DNA from 2 places in the Phyllobacterium sp. NPDC097923 genome. Region 2 is predicted to be linked to the other one. Evidence: predicted binding sites of a transcription regulator. Region 2 holds the regulator's gene; the other holds the start of a gene.
The links. Region 2 encodes PhoB, which activates phosphate uptake and scavenging genes when phosphate is short. Its sites were predicted from a motif close to TGTCATNNANCTGTCAT; they were not measured.
Positions count from the first base shown of each region.

Region 1: ugpB (sn-glycerol-3-phosphate ABC transporter substrate-binding protein UgpB) is a predicted target of PhoB. The motif match lies at 2,085-2,101, and genes of this name have one in related genera.

Region 1 is NZ_JBIWBL010000001.1:2,390,455-2,397,812, reverse strand. It holds gene ugpA (sn-glycerol-3-phosphate ABC transporter permease UgpA) at 1-625, opposite strand, end outside; gene ugpB (sn-glycerol-3-phosphate ABC transporter substrate-binding protein UgpB) at 691-2,001, opposite strand; gene pncA (bifunctional nicotinamidase/pyrazinamidase) at 2,164-2,763, opposite strand; gene nagA (N-acetylglucosamine-6-phosphate deacetylase) at 2,816-3,985, opposite strand; gene ACIQWS_RS12045 (SIS domain-containing protein) at 3,982-4,992, opposite strand; gene ACIQWS_RS12040 (GntR family transcriptional regulator) at 5,010-5,798, opposite strand; gene ACIQWS_RS12035 (BadF/BadG/BcrA/BcrD ATPase family protein) at 5,791-6,678, opposite strand; gene ACIQWS_RS12030 (N-acetylmuramic acid 6-phosphate etherase) at 6,876-7,358, shown strand, end outside.
Region 2 is NZ_JBIWBL010000002.1:516,959-524,316, reverse strand. It holds gene ACIQWS_RS14955 (AAA family ATPase) at 1-487, shown strand, start outside; gene ACIQWS_RS14950 (VWA domain-containing protein) at 553-1,743, shown strand; gene phoB (phosphate regulon transcriptional regulator PhoB) at 1,744-2,430, opposite strand; gene phoU (phosphate signaling complex protein PhoU) at 2,451-3,176, opposite strand; gene pstB (phosphate ABC transporter ATP-binding protein PstB) at 3,200-3,973, opposite strand; gene pstA (phosphate ABC transporter permease PstA) at 4,040-5,359, opposite strand; gene pstC (phosphate ABC transporter permease subunit PstC) at 5,356-6,822, opposite strand; gene ACIQWS_RS14920 (substrate-binding domain-containing protein) at 6,912-7,358, opposite strand, start outside.

The DNA.
Region 1 (7,358 bases), on a different contig from region 2:
AAATGATGGTCCAGAAGCGCTTGGTTTCGCCCGCACCATCGATGGCGGCGGCTTCGATCAGCGATTTGGGAATGGACTGCAGCCCGGCAACGAAGAACAGGAAATTGTAGCTGATCTGCTTCCACGCGGCGGCGGCAACCACCAGCAGCATGGCCTGATTGCTGTTGAGCAGCGGGTCCCAATTGTAACCGGCGGAGCGGATCATATAGGCGAATGTGCCCATCGAGGGGTTGAACAGGAACAGCCAGAGCATGCCGGCAATGGCCGGAGCGACGGCATAGGGCCAGATCATCAGGGTGCGGTAGACACCTTTGCCGCGGATGACCTTGTCGGCCATGACGGCGAACAGCAGCGCGAAGCCCATGGCAATGACTGCCGTAGCGATGGAGAAGATGACCGTGACCTGAAGCGAATTCAGGTAATTGGGGTCACTCAGGATGCGCTTGAAATTGCCGAGGCCGACGAACTGGGTCGACAGGCCGAACGGATCCTCGCGCAGCACCGACTGGCGGATGGCCTGGGACGCGGGCCAGTAGAAAAAGACAATCGTGATGGCAAGCTGCGGCGCCAGCAGCAGATATGGCAGGATCTTGTTCGGAAAAGTGACACGCGTTGACGATGCCATGATTGCCCCTCTTGAAAAGAGCCCCGTCCGCAAGACATGCGGACGGGGCGTTCATGAACCGGCTCTTACTGGCCGTTCGCCTGTTTGATGGCTGCATTGCCGCGCTTGACGGCATTGTCGAGGGCCTGCTGGGCGGTCTGCTTGCCGGAGAGCATGTTCTCGAACTCTTCGTTCTCGATATCACGCACCTGTGGCAGGTTCGGCAGACGAACGCCCTTGGAGTTTTCCGTCGGCGCCTTGCCCATCATCTGCTTGATCGGAATTTCGCGGGCAGGGTTCTTGTCGTAGAAACCGGATTTCTTGGTGTCCTCATAGGCGGCAAGGGTCACCGGCAGATAGCCGGATACCTGGTGCAGGCGGGCCTGGATGTCGGTGCGCGACAGGAAGGTGAAGAAGGCGGCAACGCCCTTGTATTCCGCGTCGGACTTGCCGGCGAACACCCAGAGGCTGGCGCCGCCCGGTGTCGTGTTCTGCGGTGCACCCTTGGCATCGGGGTCATAGGGAAGCTGGCCGGTGCCGTAGTTCATGCCCGACTTGACCACGTCGCCCAGGCCGCCGGAGGATTCGGTGAAGATGCCGCATTCGCCTGACAGGAACAGCGGCTTGGCTTCGGATGTGCGTCCGCCGTAACGGAAGGTGCCATCCTTGGCGAGGTCGGCCAGTTCCTGGAAGTGTTTGACATAGATCGGCGCGTTGATCTTCAGCTCGACATCGGTTCCGGCAATGCCGTTTTCATTGGTGCCGTAGGAGACATTGTTCCAGGCGGCAAAGTTTTCCGTGTGGATCCATGTCAGCCATGTCGAGGTGTAGCCGCACTTGGCTGCGCCGCTGGTCTTGATCTTCTTGGCGGCATCCCAGACTTCCGGCCAGGTCTTTGGCGGGTTGTTTTCATCGAGGCCCGCCTTCTTGAAGATATCCTTGTTGTAGTAAAGGATCGGCGAGGAGCTGTTGTAGGGGAAGGACAGCATCGTGCCGTCCGGCTTGGAATAATAGGCGACGATGCCCGGCAGATAGAGGCTCTTGTCGAACTTTGCGCCGCCCATCGAGAGAATGTCGGCCACCGGTTTGATCGCGCCCTCGGCGCCCATCATGACGCCGGTTCCCGCGTCGAATACCTGCATGATATGCGGGGCCTGCTTGGCACGGAACGCGGCAATGCCGGCGTTCAACGTTTCGGGATAGGTGCCCTTGAACACCGGAACGACCTTGTAGTCGCTCTGGCTTTCGTTGAATTCCTTCGACAGGGTTTCAACAACCTCGTTGTTGGCACCGGTCATGGCGTGCCACCAGCTGATTTCGGTGACGGCAAAGGATGAGGTGGACGATGCGAGGATAAGTCCGAGCGCAAGGCTGAGCGAAGTGCCGCGAAATGTCATGTATGTCTCCCATAATGAGGCGTCGTTAGGAACACGCTTATTGGATGCGCTTATGGGCACTATCCTCATTATGTGACAGAGAAACAACAGTTTTATGACTTTGGTCGAATGTCTGGGTTAACGCCTGTGGAAAAAATGCTCAGCTGTTCACTTTTGCGCCGGTCAGATGAGGGTAACACCGGCCTTGCGCATATTCGCGACCATGGCGGCCAGTGACCCGCCCATGTCGATGGCGCGGCAGGCATCGAGCAGCACATCGGCGGTAAAACCGTGCGCCACCGCATCCAGCGCGGAATAGGCGACGCAATAGTCTGTCGCCAGCCCGACGAAGGTCACATTGGTGATGCCGCGCTCGCGCAGGTAGCCGGCAAGGCCGGTCGGGGTCTTGCGGTCGTTCTCGAAAAACGCCGAGTAACTGTCGATGTGCGGACGGAAGCCCTTGCGGATGATCAGTTCGGCCTTGGTCCACTGCAGATCCGCATGGAAATCGGCACCCGGCGTACCCTGAATGCAATGGTCCGGCCACAGCGTCTGGTCGCCGTAGGGCATTTTCACCGTGTCGAAGGGCGCCTTGCCGGGATGGGAGAAAGCGAAGCTCGAATGGCCGGCCGGGTGCCAGTCCTGCGTCAGGATGACGTGATCGAACCGGATGATCAGTTTGTTGATGATCGGGACGATTTCGCTTCCGCCATCCACGGCCAGTGTACCGCCCGGGCAAAAATCGTTCTGCACATCGATGACGACAAGCGCGTCCCCAGCCATTTTATTTCTCCGATTGTCCAAAAAGGGCAGTATCGTCAATCGGAGAAGCCCGTCAACTCGGGTTTCGGGCGTAATGCAGATCGCCGTCGATCCAGACGTGATCGACGCCAAGCGCATCATCGAGATGCACGATATTGGCGACATATCCGGTGCCGATGCGCCCGTAGCGATGATCGATGCGGATGCTCTCGGCGGGATAGAGCGAGGCCATCCGCAGGGCTTCCTCCAGGTCAAGTCCAAGCTCGCGATGGACGAAGCGGACTGCCGAAATCATGTCGAGATCGGCTCCCGCAAGCGTGCCGTCTTCGAGCGTCAGGCGGCCGTCATGCCGCCGGATCGTCCGTCCGTTCAGCGTGAAGGTGGTGATATCCGTGCCGATGGTCGACATGGCGTCAGTCACGAGAAAAATCCTGGCCGGACCCTGCTTGGCGCGCAGGGCAATCGCCATCGAGGCCTTGCTGACGTGGAAACCATCGGCAATCAGCCCTGCCGACAGTTCGCCGGTTTCAAGGATGGCGCCGACAACGCCGGGGCTGCGGTTTCCGAGCTGGCTCATGGCATTGAAAAGATGGGTTGCCATGGACGCGCCGGCATCCTTGGCAGCGACCGCCATTTCATACGTTGCGCCGCTGTGGCCGATGCTGACGATGACACCCGCATCGACCATGGCCTTGATCTTGTCGACGGGAACGGTCTCCGGGGCGACAGTGGTGAGCAGTACCGGCAGTGCCTGCACGGCTTCCACGATCGCCACAAGATCGCTGTCCTCCATCGGGCGGATAAGCGCGGGATCGTGCGTGCCCTTGTGCGAGACGGAAAGGTGCGGGCCTTCGAGATGCAGGCCGATAAATCCGGTGACTTTTTCCAGCGCCGCCGCCTTGCCGGCGGCAATCGCTGCATTGGTGATGGCGGGGGTGTCGGTGATCAGGGTCGGCAGGAGGGCGGTCGTGCCGAAGGCGAAATGCGCCTGGCAGATGGTCCTGATCGCCTCGACGCTCGGGCCGTCGTTCAGGAGAACGCCGCCGCCGCCATTCACCTGTACGTCAATGAAACCGGGCACAAGCTTGCCGCCGTTGAGCGCGACCCGGCGAACATCCGCAGGGATGTCCGCCTGGGCAACGATACCGGTGATGGTGCCGGCATCGACGAGAATCGCCGAACCGGCATGCCAGTTTTCGCCGTCAAAAATGTCGGCGCCGGTCAGTGCATAGACAGTGCTCATATTGTTTCAGTCACTTTTCTCAAATGCGGTGGCTCGTCCGGATTCAATCCGCGGCTGCGGGCAAAATCTTCCACGAAAGCATAGAATGATACCAGCAGAGTGAGCGGGTCCGTCAATGGGTGCGACGTCGCGATGAACGGCAATGCGGTGGCTTTCGATGGTTTCGCCGATGTCAGGAAGACAGCGGCCTCCTGTTCGGCAAGGCGATCGGCAGCCTGCACGATTGAATCTTCAGCCGCATCGCGCGCTGCAAGCACCAGAACGGGGAAATCCTTGCCGACGATGGCCTTGGGTCCGTGCATGACTTCTGCGGCGCTGTAGGATTCCGCGTGCATGGCGCTGGTTTCCTTGAATTTCAGCGCCACTTCGTTGGCAATGGCAAGGGATGGTCCGCGTCCAAGCACGAAAAGCGAGTTTTCGCCCTTCATGGCGGCGCCGAACGGCGACCAGTCGCAGCGGATGGCCGCTGCAAGGGCTTTGGGCAGTTCATCGATGGCGGCAAGCAGTTCCTTGTTCTGCGTCCAGTGGCCGATCATGGCGAGACCGGCGACCGCCGAGCTGACAAAGGTCTTGGTGGCGGCGACGCTGCGTTCCTGTCCCGCCAGGATATCGATGGCGAGATCGCTGGCATAGGCGAGATCGGAATTGATTTCATTGGTGATGGCGAGCGTCAGCGCGCCGCTTTCGCGTGCCGCCTTGGTCATGCTGACAATGTCGGGGCTCTTGCCGGACTGGGAAATGGAGAGGGTCGCGGCGCTCTCGAGTTTCAGGGTGATGCCATAGATCGAGGCGACGGACGGTCCAAGCGAGGCGACGGGAATGCCTGCGGTCAGTTCCGTTGCGTATTTCAGATAGGCTGTCACATGGTCCGATGAACCGCGGGCAATGGAGGCCAGGAAGGGCGGGTTCTTCTCGCGCAGTCTTGCTCCGGCACTGGCCAGCGTATCGCGGGAAGCATCGAGAAACCGCGCGGTTACATCCGGGATGGAGCGAATTTCTTCGCGCATGAGAGTTCCGTTGGTGGTCAAAGTACTGCTCCTGAAATTTCCGAGGAGTCGCCGAGCTTCAGCTCCGCGACAAATTCATAGGCATCCGCCCGATAGATCGACCGGGTAAACTCGATCACTTTTCCCGATTCGAGATAGGATATGCGCTCGATGTTGAGGCTGGCCGAACCCGCGGGTACCTCGAGCAATTTGGCATCGGCCTCCTTCAGGATTGCCGCCGAAATGCGCTGAATGGCGCGGGCCGGGCGATTGCCGCCCTCAGCCAGCACCGCATAGAGCGACAGCGTGACCAGTTCCGGATTGGGCAGCACCTGAATGGACAGGGCGGCGCGTTCAATCGCCATGGGCGTGTCATTGGCAACGCGCAAGCGGCTGATGCGGGCAACTTTCTCGCCCGAGGAAAGACCGAGCGTGACCATTTCTTCCGGCGAGGGCGGATAGATGCCGCGATCGAGCCATGTGGAGCGCACGATCATGCCGCGCCGCGCCATGTCCTCGGTGAACGAGGTCAGGTGCGACAGCGATTGCTCGACCCGCTCCGAACGGGGCGCGACAAAGGTGCCGGAGCCATGCCGCTGCACGAGCAGGCCGGTGTTGACCAGCCCCTGAACCGCCTTGCGCACGGTGACACGCGAAATATCGGCGATGGTGGCAAGTTCCCGTTCGGGCGGCAAGGCATCGCCCGGCTGCAGCATGCCGTCGCGGACAGCCGTTTCGATCAACCGCTGCAGCTTGACGTAGAGCGGGCCGCCACTGGCAGAACCATCATTCAGGGAAGGCAGGATATCGATCAACCCATCAGCCATGCACGGCCTCCTTGCGCGCCGGCGCGAAGTTTTTCACCGCCAGTTGCACCGCGCCCGTCAGCGCGTCATGCAGCGGCTTTTGCAGCTTTGCTCGGTACGGGGGCGAAAGATGCTGTTCGAACAGCGGCCCCAGTCCGCCGATCAATGACAGGCGTTCCTGCGCGGATGGCATGATGGCATCGAGCCCCTCTTCGATCTGTGCCGCCGCCCTGTTCACAATCGCCAGCGCCACGGCATCGTTGCGGGCAGCATAGTCAAAAACGAGCGGCGTAAGCGTACCGAAATCGCTGGGGCGTGCCGCGTGGGCAAACTCGACGATCCGGTGGGGATTGTTTTCAAAGCGCTGGAGGACGGCCTCTGTCAGGGGTGACGAAGGGTGAAACCGGTCATGGGCCAGCAGGGCCTCTTCCAGGAGATCGCGGCCGATTCGCGCGCCGCCGCCAAGATCACCCACCTTGAAGCCCCAGCCGCCTGCAAATCGGATGTCATCGCCTTCGCGTGTGACGAACAGGGTGCCTGTGCCGATGATGACCACGGTTCCGTCATTGTCGCCGAGCGCACCCTGCAGGGCGATCGTGCCATCGGATGTCACCAACGAATGCTGAAAGGGCAGGGTTGTCCGCAGCTTCTCGCCATTGCCGCCGACCATGGCGCCAGCGAGCCCAAGAACCGCCGCGGTCGCGGGAATCATTGCTGCATCGATCCCGGCTTCGGCAAAGGCTGCATTTGTCGCGCCGAGAATATTCAGGCGCGCGTTTTCCATGTCGGTCATGATGTTGGCCGAACCGCTTTTGCCGATGCCCAGAACATGGCCTGTCATATCGGCCACGGCTGCCCTGCAGCCTGTTCCACCACCATCAATTCCCAGGAGATATCTCACACTCGTTGCCCTCCGAAAATAGAATACCAATAAAATACCAATAGCCAAGCGTTAATTCCAGGTTTTTTCCACTTTTATTCATCATGCTGATTTTATTGAGTAATTCAACTTGTATGAAAAACAGTGCATGATTTTTTTAAGAACCTCTGGACAAGTGGTATTTTTTTGGCATTAATTATCGCAACGAGGAGAGGCGAGTGGTGGTAACCCGTACCGAGCAACGCAACGACAAGGCATCCGGATTGGACGAGCGATCGCCAGCCGATGTTTTGCGTTTGCTGCACGAGGCGCAGATCGAGGCAGCGGCTTCGGTGGCGCGGGCGACGGATTCCATTGCCGCGGCGGCGCTGCTCGCCGCCGAAACCCTGGCCGCGGGCGGGCGTATCGCCTATGCCGCCGCCGGCAGCTCCGGCCTGATGGCGCTTGCCGATGCACTCGAACTGCCCGGCACCTATGGCATCGCGCCGGACCGTGTGGTGATCCTTCTGGCGGGTGGTATCGAAAGTCTTGTCCGCCTTGCCGGCGGGTATGAAGATGATGTCGAGCAGGCCGCCCGCGATATCGCTGGCGCCGGCCTTGGGCAGGGCGATTGCCTGATTGCCATTTCCGCCAGCGGCACGACGCCCTATGCGGTGGCGGCCATCGATGAGGCCAAGCGGCGCGGGCTGAAGATCATCGCC
Region 2 (7,358 bases):
CAAGGCGGATATCGAGTTTCCCAACGATCTCCTGCAGGAGCTCGACCGCAACGAATTTCACGTCTACGAAACCGGCGAAACGATCCGCGCCATACACCGGCCCATCGTCGTCATCACCTCCAACAACGAGAAGGAACTGCCCGACGCCTTTCTGCGCCGCTGCTTCTTCCATTATATCCGCTTCCCGGATGTCGAGACGCTGACCCGGATCGTCGAGGTGCATTATCCCGGCATCAAGCGGAACCTCGTGCGCGCCGCCCTCACCCAGTTCTACGAGATCCGCGATGTGCCCGGCCTGAAGAAGAAGCCGTCGACATCCGAAGCGCTGGACTGGATCCGCCTGCTGGTCGCCGACGACATCGCCCCGGAAGATTTGCGGGCCGACCCGAAGAACGCCTTGCCGAAACTGCACGGCGCCCTGCTGAAGAACGAGCAGGACGTGCATCTGTTCGAGCGGCTGGCCTTCATGGCGAGGAGGCAGGGATGACGCTCGCCATCCGCCCCATCGAGAGAACCGGCATCGTTCATCGCTTGCAATAAAAGGGTCCCACAATGTTCCTCCCCTTCTTCCTCGAGCTCAAGGCGGCCAAGATTCCCGTATCGCTGCGGGAATATCTGACGTTGCTTGAGGGGCTGGATGCGGGGCTGGTGACCTATGATGTGGAAGGGTTCTACTATCTCGCCCGTTCCGCCCTGGTGAAGGACGAGCGCCATCTCGACCGCTTCGATCAGGTCTTCGGCCACGTGTTCAAGGGGCTGGAACTGCTCGGCGGCGAGAGCGGCATCGACATTGCCAATCTGCCCGAGGAATGGTTGCGCCGGCTGGCCGAAAAACACCTCACCGAAGAAGAGAAAAAGCTGATCGAGGCACTGGGCGGTTTCGACAAGCTGATGGAAACCCTGCGCCAGCGGCTTGAGGAGCAGAAGGGCCGGCATCAGGGCGGCTCGAAATGGATCGGCACGGCCGGAACGTCGCCCTTCGGTGCCTATGGCTACAATCCGGAAGGCGTGCGCATCGGCCAGGACGAAAGCCGCAACCGCCGTGCGGTCAAGGTGTGGGACAAGCGCGAATTCAGGAATTTCGACGACAGCGTCGAGCTGGGCACCCGCAACATCAAGGTTGCCCTCAAACGGCTGCGCCGCTGGGTGCGCGAAGGCGCCGATGACGAGCTCGACCTGTCGGGCACCATCAGGTCAACCGCCGAACACGGCTATCTCGATGTCCAGACGCGGCCCGAACGGCGCAATCATGTCAAGCTGCTGATGTTCTTCGATGTGGGCGGCTCCATGGACGAACATATCCGGATCGCAGAAGAACTGTTCTCCGCCGTCCGCTCCGAATTCAAGCACATGGAATATTTCTACTTCCACAATTGCCTCTACGAGGGCGTGTGGAAGGACAACCGCCGCCGCCACGCGGAAAAAATCCCGACGCTCGATCTCATCCATAAATACGGACCGGACTACAAGGTCATCTTCGTCGGGGATGCCGCCATGGCGCCCTACGAGGTTTCCCATGCGGGCGGATCGGTCGAACACTGGAACCAGGAGGCCGGGGCGGTCTGGCTCGCCCGGGTGCTCGACCACTGGAAGAACGCCGCCTGGCTCAATCCGTCAAAGGAACAGTACTGGGACTACACCGCCTCGACGGCGATGATCCGCAAGATTTTCGCGCATCGCATGTATCCCATGACCCTGGCGGGCATCGAAGGGGCGACGCGCGAACTCTCGCGCAGGCACTGATTACCCGAACGAGTACCCAGCACCGCGCACGGTGCGGATCGGATCGATCGAGCGGCCGATATTGATGGCCTTGCGCAGCCGCCCGACATGCACGTCGACGGTACGGTCGTCCACATAGATGTCAGCGCCCCAGACATTGTCGAGGAGCTGGCCGCGCGAGAACACCCGGCCGGGGGACTGCATCAGGAATTCCAGCAGGCGGAACTCGGTCGGCCCGAGCTTCAGCTCACGTTCCTTGCGGAACACGCGGTGCTGCTCGCGGTCGAGCTTCAGGTCGCCGAAGCTGAGCACATGCGACAGCAGGCTCGGATTGACCCGGCGCAGCATGGCCTTGATGCGGGCAAGCAGTTCCGGGGTAGAGAACGGCTTGACCATGTAGTCATCGGCGCCGGTGGCAAGGCCGCGCACCCGCTCGCTCTCCTCGCCGCGCGCCGTCAGCATGATGATCGGCAGGATTTCGGTCTCGCGCCGCGCCCGCAGACGGCGGCAGAGTTCGATGCCGGAAAGGCCCGGCAGCATCCAGTCGAGAATGAGCAGATCCGGCACTTTTTCACGCAGCGCAATTTCCGCCTCGTCACCGCGTGCGATTGTCTCGACGACATAGCCTTCGGCTTCAAGATTGTACCGGAGAAGGACGCTGAGCGCTTCCTCGTCTTCGACAACAGTGATTTTGGGAGCGATCGCCATTGCTGGAATCCTGATTCTGTTTAAGGCTGTCTGGCTTCATCGACGATGATGCTGTGGGTCTGGTCTTCCTTGGGCCGTTCGGCCGGTAGCTGGGCACCCGTCACGATGTAGTAGACCGTTTCAGCAATGTTCGTCGCATGGTCTCCGATGCGCTCGATGTTCTTGGCGCAGAAGAGAAGGTGCGTGCAGGCAGAGATGTTGCGCGGGTCTTCCATCATGTAGGTTAGGAGTTCGCGGAACAGTGATGTGTACAGCGCATCGATTTCGTCATCGCGCTCGCGCACGATGTTGACCTGCTGCACGGAGCGTGTCGCATAGGCGTCGAGCACGTCCTTGAGCTGCGTCAGGGCGAGTTCCGCGATGGTCTGCAGGCCGCGATAGACCGACAGCGTCTGGCGTGTATCGGTAACGGCGACAACCCGCTTGGCGATGTTCTTGCCGAGGTCGCCGACCCGTTCGAGGTCGGAGGAAATGCGGATGGCACCGATGATCTCACGCAGATCGATCGCCATGGGCTGGCGCTTGCCGATGATGGTGATGGCCTTTTCGTCGATCTCGCGCTGTCCGGCATCGAGGATGAGATCATCCGAAATGACGCGCTGGGCCAGCGCGTTGTCGGAGTTCACCATGGCGGTGACGGCCTGTTCGACCATGCGTTCGGCATGGCCGCCCATTTCGGCGATCTTGTGCGTCAGGAACTTCAGTTCGTCGTCATAGGAACGGACGGTATGCTGCGACTCGGTCATATTCTTATCCCTGTTTCCCGTGATTAGCCGAAGCGTCCGGTGATGTAGTCCTGCGTGCGCTTTTCCGTCGGATTGGTGAACATCATTTCCGTATCGCCCACCTCGACGAGATTTCCGAGATGGAACATGGCGGTGCGCTGCGAAACGCGGGCCGCCTGCTGCATCGAATGGGTGACGATGACGATGGTGTAGTTCTGGCGCAGTTCGTCGATCAGCTCCTCGACCTTTGCCGTGGCAATCGGATCGAGCGCCGAGCAGGGTTCGTCCATCAGGATGACTTCCGGGCTGACGGCAATGGCGCGGGCGATGCACAGGCGCTGCTGCTGGCCGCCGGAAAGGCCGGTGCCGGCTTCATGCAGGCGGTCCTTTACCTCGTCGAACAGGCTGGCGCGGCGCAGGCTCTTCTCGACGATTTCCTCCAGCTCGTGCCGGTTCTTGGCAAGACCATGGATGCGCGGGCCATAGGCCACGTTCTCGAAAATGGACTTCGGGAACGGATTGGGCTTCTGGAAAACCATGCCGACCCGGGCGCGCAGCTCGACCACGTCGATTTTCGGATTGTAGATATCCTCATCATCGAGCGTGATCTTGCCGCCGATCTTGCAGCCTTCGATCGTGTCGTTCATGCGGTTGAGCGAGCGCAGGAAGGTCGACTTGCCGCAACCGGACGGGCCGATCAGCGCCGTCACCATCTTCTCAGGCACATCGAGGCTGACACCGAACAGGGCCTGCTTTTCACCATAGTGAACGGTGACATCCTTGCCCTGCATTTTGATCGTATTGACCTGTGCACTCATTTTGTCGTTTACCGCTTTTTCGAGAGATCGTTCTGTCATGAGATTCATTGTTCGCTCCCGTTTTACCTACCAGCGCCGCTCGAAGCGGCGACGCAGAATGATGGCCCCGATATTCATGACTGCAAGAAACAGAAGCAGCACGATGATAGCGCCGGATGTGCGCTCGACAAAGGCCCGCTCCGCTTCGTTCGCCCACATGTAGATCTGCACCGGCAGGGCGGTTGACGGATCAAGCGGCGTGACCGGATAGTTGGCGACGAAGGCCACCATGCCGATCAGCAGCAGCGGTGCGGTCTCGCCCAGCGCGTGGGCAAGGCCGATGATCGTGCCAGTCAGGATGCCGGGGGCGGCCAGCGGCAGCACATGGTGAAACACCATCTGTGTCTTCGAGGCACCGATGCCCAGCGCTGCGGACCGGATTGACGGCGGCACGGCGCGCAAGGCCGCACGGGTGGCGATGATGATCGTCGGCAACGTCATCAAGGTCAGCACCAGGCCGCCGACCAGCGATGCGGAGCGCGGCAGGCCGAAGAAATTGATGAACACGGCCAGCCCGAGCAGACCGAAGACGATGGACGGAACCGCGGCCAGGTTGTTAATGTTGACCTCGATGATGTCTGTCAGGCGGCTCTTCTTGGCATATTCTTCCAGATAGATCGATGCGGCCACGCCGATGGGCAGGGAGAGGCACAGAACGATCAGCATCATGTAGAGCGAGCCGATGAGCGCGACACCGAGACCCGACGTTTCCGGACGGCTCGATGCGCCGAAGGTGAACAGGCCGCTGTTGAAGCGCTGCGCCATGGCGCCTTCCTTGGCCAGCGTGTTCATCCAGGCAACCTGACGGTCCGATACCTTGCGGTTTGCCTGATCGACACTCAGGTCGATCTGGCCCTTGAAGGCCGAGTCGATGTCGCCGCCGGTCAGCACCCAGAGGGTCTGCGTCGTGCCGATCAATGCCGGATTTCCTGAAACCAGTTCCCGCAGCTGGCTGCGCGAGCCGTCGGAGACAAGCTTGCTCAGTTCGCGGATCGCCGGCTTGTCGTCAAGGCTGACGCCCAGCTTTTCGGCAAGGGCATTGCGCACCAGGATCGGATAGTTCGCGGTGAGCAGAACGGTCGGGTCGGTCGCACGCTTGTTCGTGGGGTCGATCACCTTCTCGTCGAGCTTGACCGAGAGGCTGACCTCCGTCTGCCAGAACGCTGTGTAGCCGTTGGAAATCACCGAATAGAGCAGCGCAACCAGGAAGAACAGGCCGATGGCAATCGCGGTGATGCCGTAAATCTTGAACCGGCGCTCGGCGGCATAGCGGCGCTTCAGACCGATGTCGCGCCGGACGACCTTTGCCGGAGCAACTGCAGCAGGATTGAGTGTTGTGTCGGTCATTCGTACTGCTCCCGGTACTTACGCACGATGTATAGCGCGAAAATGTTCATCGCCAGCGTGATGAAGAAAAGGGTGAGGCCAAGGGCGAATGCCACCAGCGTCTGCGGTGAATTGAATTCGAGATCGCCTGTCAGCTGGTTGACGATCTTGACGGTGATGGTCGTCATGGCATCGAACGGATTGATGTTGAGATTCGCTGCAACACCGGCCGCCAGAACCACGATCATCGTTTCGCCGATGGCACGTGATGCGGTGAGCAGCAGTGCGCCAACGATGCCGGGCAACGCGGCAGGCAGCACGACGCGGCGGATCGTCTCCGAACGCGTCGATCCAAGCCCGAGCGAGCCATCACGCAGCGACCCAGGAACGGCGGTAATGATGTCGTCCGACAGGGAGGAAACGAAAGGGATCAGCATCACGCCCATCACGATACCGGCGGTCAGCACGCTCTGCGCCATGATGAAGGGATAGCCGCCCGAGATGGCAGCACTGATATCGCGCAGGAACGGTCCGACGGTGACAAGGGCAAAGAAGCCGTAGACGATCGTCGGGATGCCCGCCAGCACTTCAAGCAGCGGCTTGACGACCGAGCGCACGCTGCGGCTGGCATATTCGGCCATGTAGATGGCGGCGAACAAGCCGACCGGCACGGCGAACAGCATGGCGACCAGCGCGATATATAGCGTGCCGGCAAGCAGCGGAATGAGACCGAACTGACCCTGCGCCCCATTGCCGCCGGCTGCGGAGAAGCGCGGATCCCATACGGTGCCGAAGAAGAAGCTCGACGGGGTTACGGACTGGAAGAAGGTGATGGTCTGGAACAGCATCGACAGAACGATGCCCACCGTCGTCAGGATGGCGATGGTCGAGGCCGCGAGCAGTCCCCAGAGGATGATCCGCTCGACATTGTTGCGGGCCCGCGTGCGGACATTGACGCCGGACAGACCGAAGATCGCACCGGCAACGGCAAGGACAATGGCGACCACCGCACCGATATTATGCGCGCGCGCCGTGCTCTTGTTCCATTGCACGGCAACGGGGATCATGAAGTCCTGGCCTTCCGTCGCCAGGGCCACGCCCTTGCTCGACAGCAGCGGCCGCAATTCGGAGAACGTGGTTGGAAGGTTCGCCCGCTCCTGGTCCGTCAGCTTGTCGAGACCCCGCGCGATGCCGCCGACCATGCCAAGCTCGAGGCTCTGGCTGGCAATGACGCTTTCGCTGTTGTGCACCGGCAGGCTGTTGATGGCCTGGCGCTCGATATAGAAGCTCGACCCGATGGCCCAGACCAGGATGAAGATAATTGCTGGCAATACGGAAACCAAAAAAACCCACCAGCCGTGATAATGCGGCAGGGAATGGGCTTTGACACTTCTGTCATCTTTGCTGATGGCACGCTGGCGTCCGAGAAAGAACCCGACAAGACCAATCGCAACGACAATCACTAAAACCAACAAGGTGGACATCAACGCTTCCCCGATCTGTCCTGCAACGAGAGCATAGGCCCCGAGAAATATCCGGCGCGGACAGGGTTCTGTCCGCGCCGGTTATCGGCTTACTTGCCAGCCATGGTCTTGCCGGCGGCGAATGCGGAGCGCTGAGCTTCACGCTCTGCATCCGGTGCAGCAACCAGGCCGTATTCGACCAGCGGGCTATCCGGGCCGACCATCTGGTCAGCAAGGAAGAAGTCCACATATTCCTTCAGGCCGGGGATGACGCCGAGATGCGCCTTCTTGACGTAGAAGAACAGCGGGCGCGAAACCGGATACTTGCCGGTAGCAATGGTTTCCGTGCTTGGCTTGATGCCGTTGACGGTTGCAACCTTCAGCTTGTCCGCATTGTTTTCGTAGAAGGCCAGACCGAAGACGCCAACACCTGTTTTGTTGGCATCAATGCGAGCCAGTGTTTCCGGATAGTCGCCATCGATGTCGATAGCCTTGCCATCCTTGCGGACAGCGATACAGGCAGCAGCAGCGGCCTTTTCGTCAAGACCGGCAGCCTT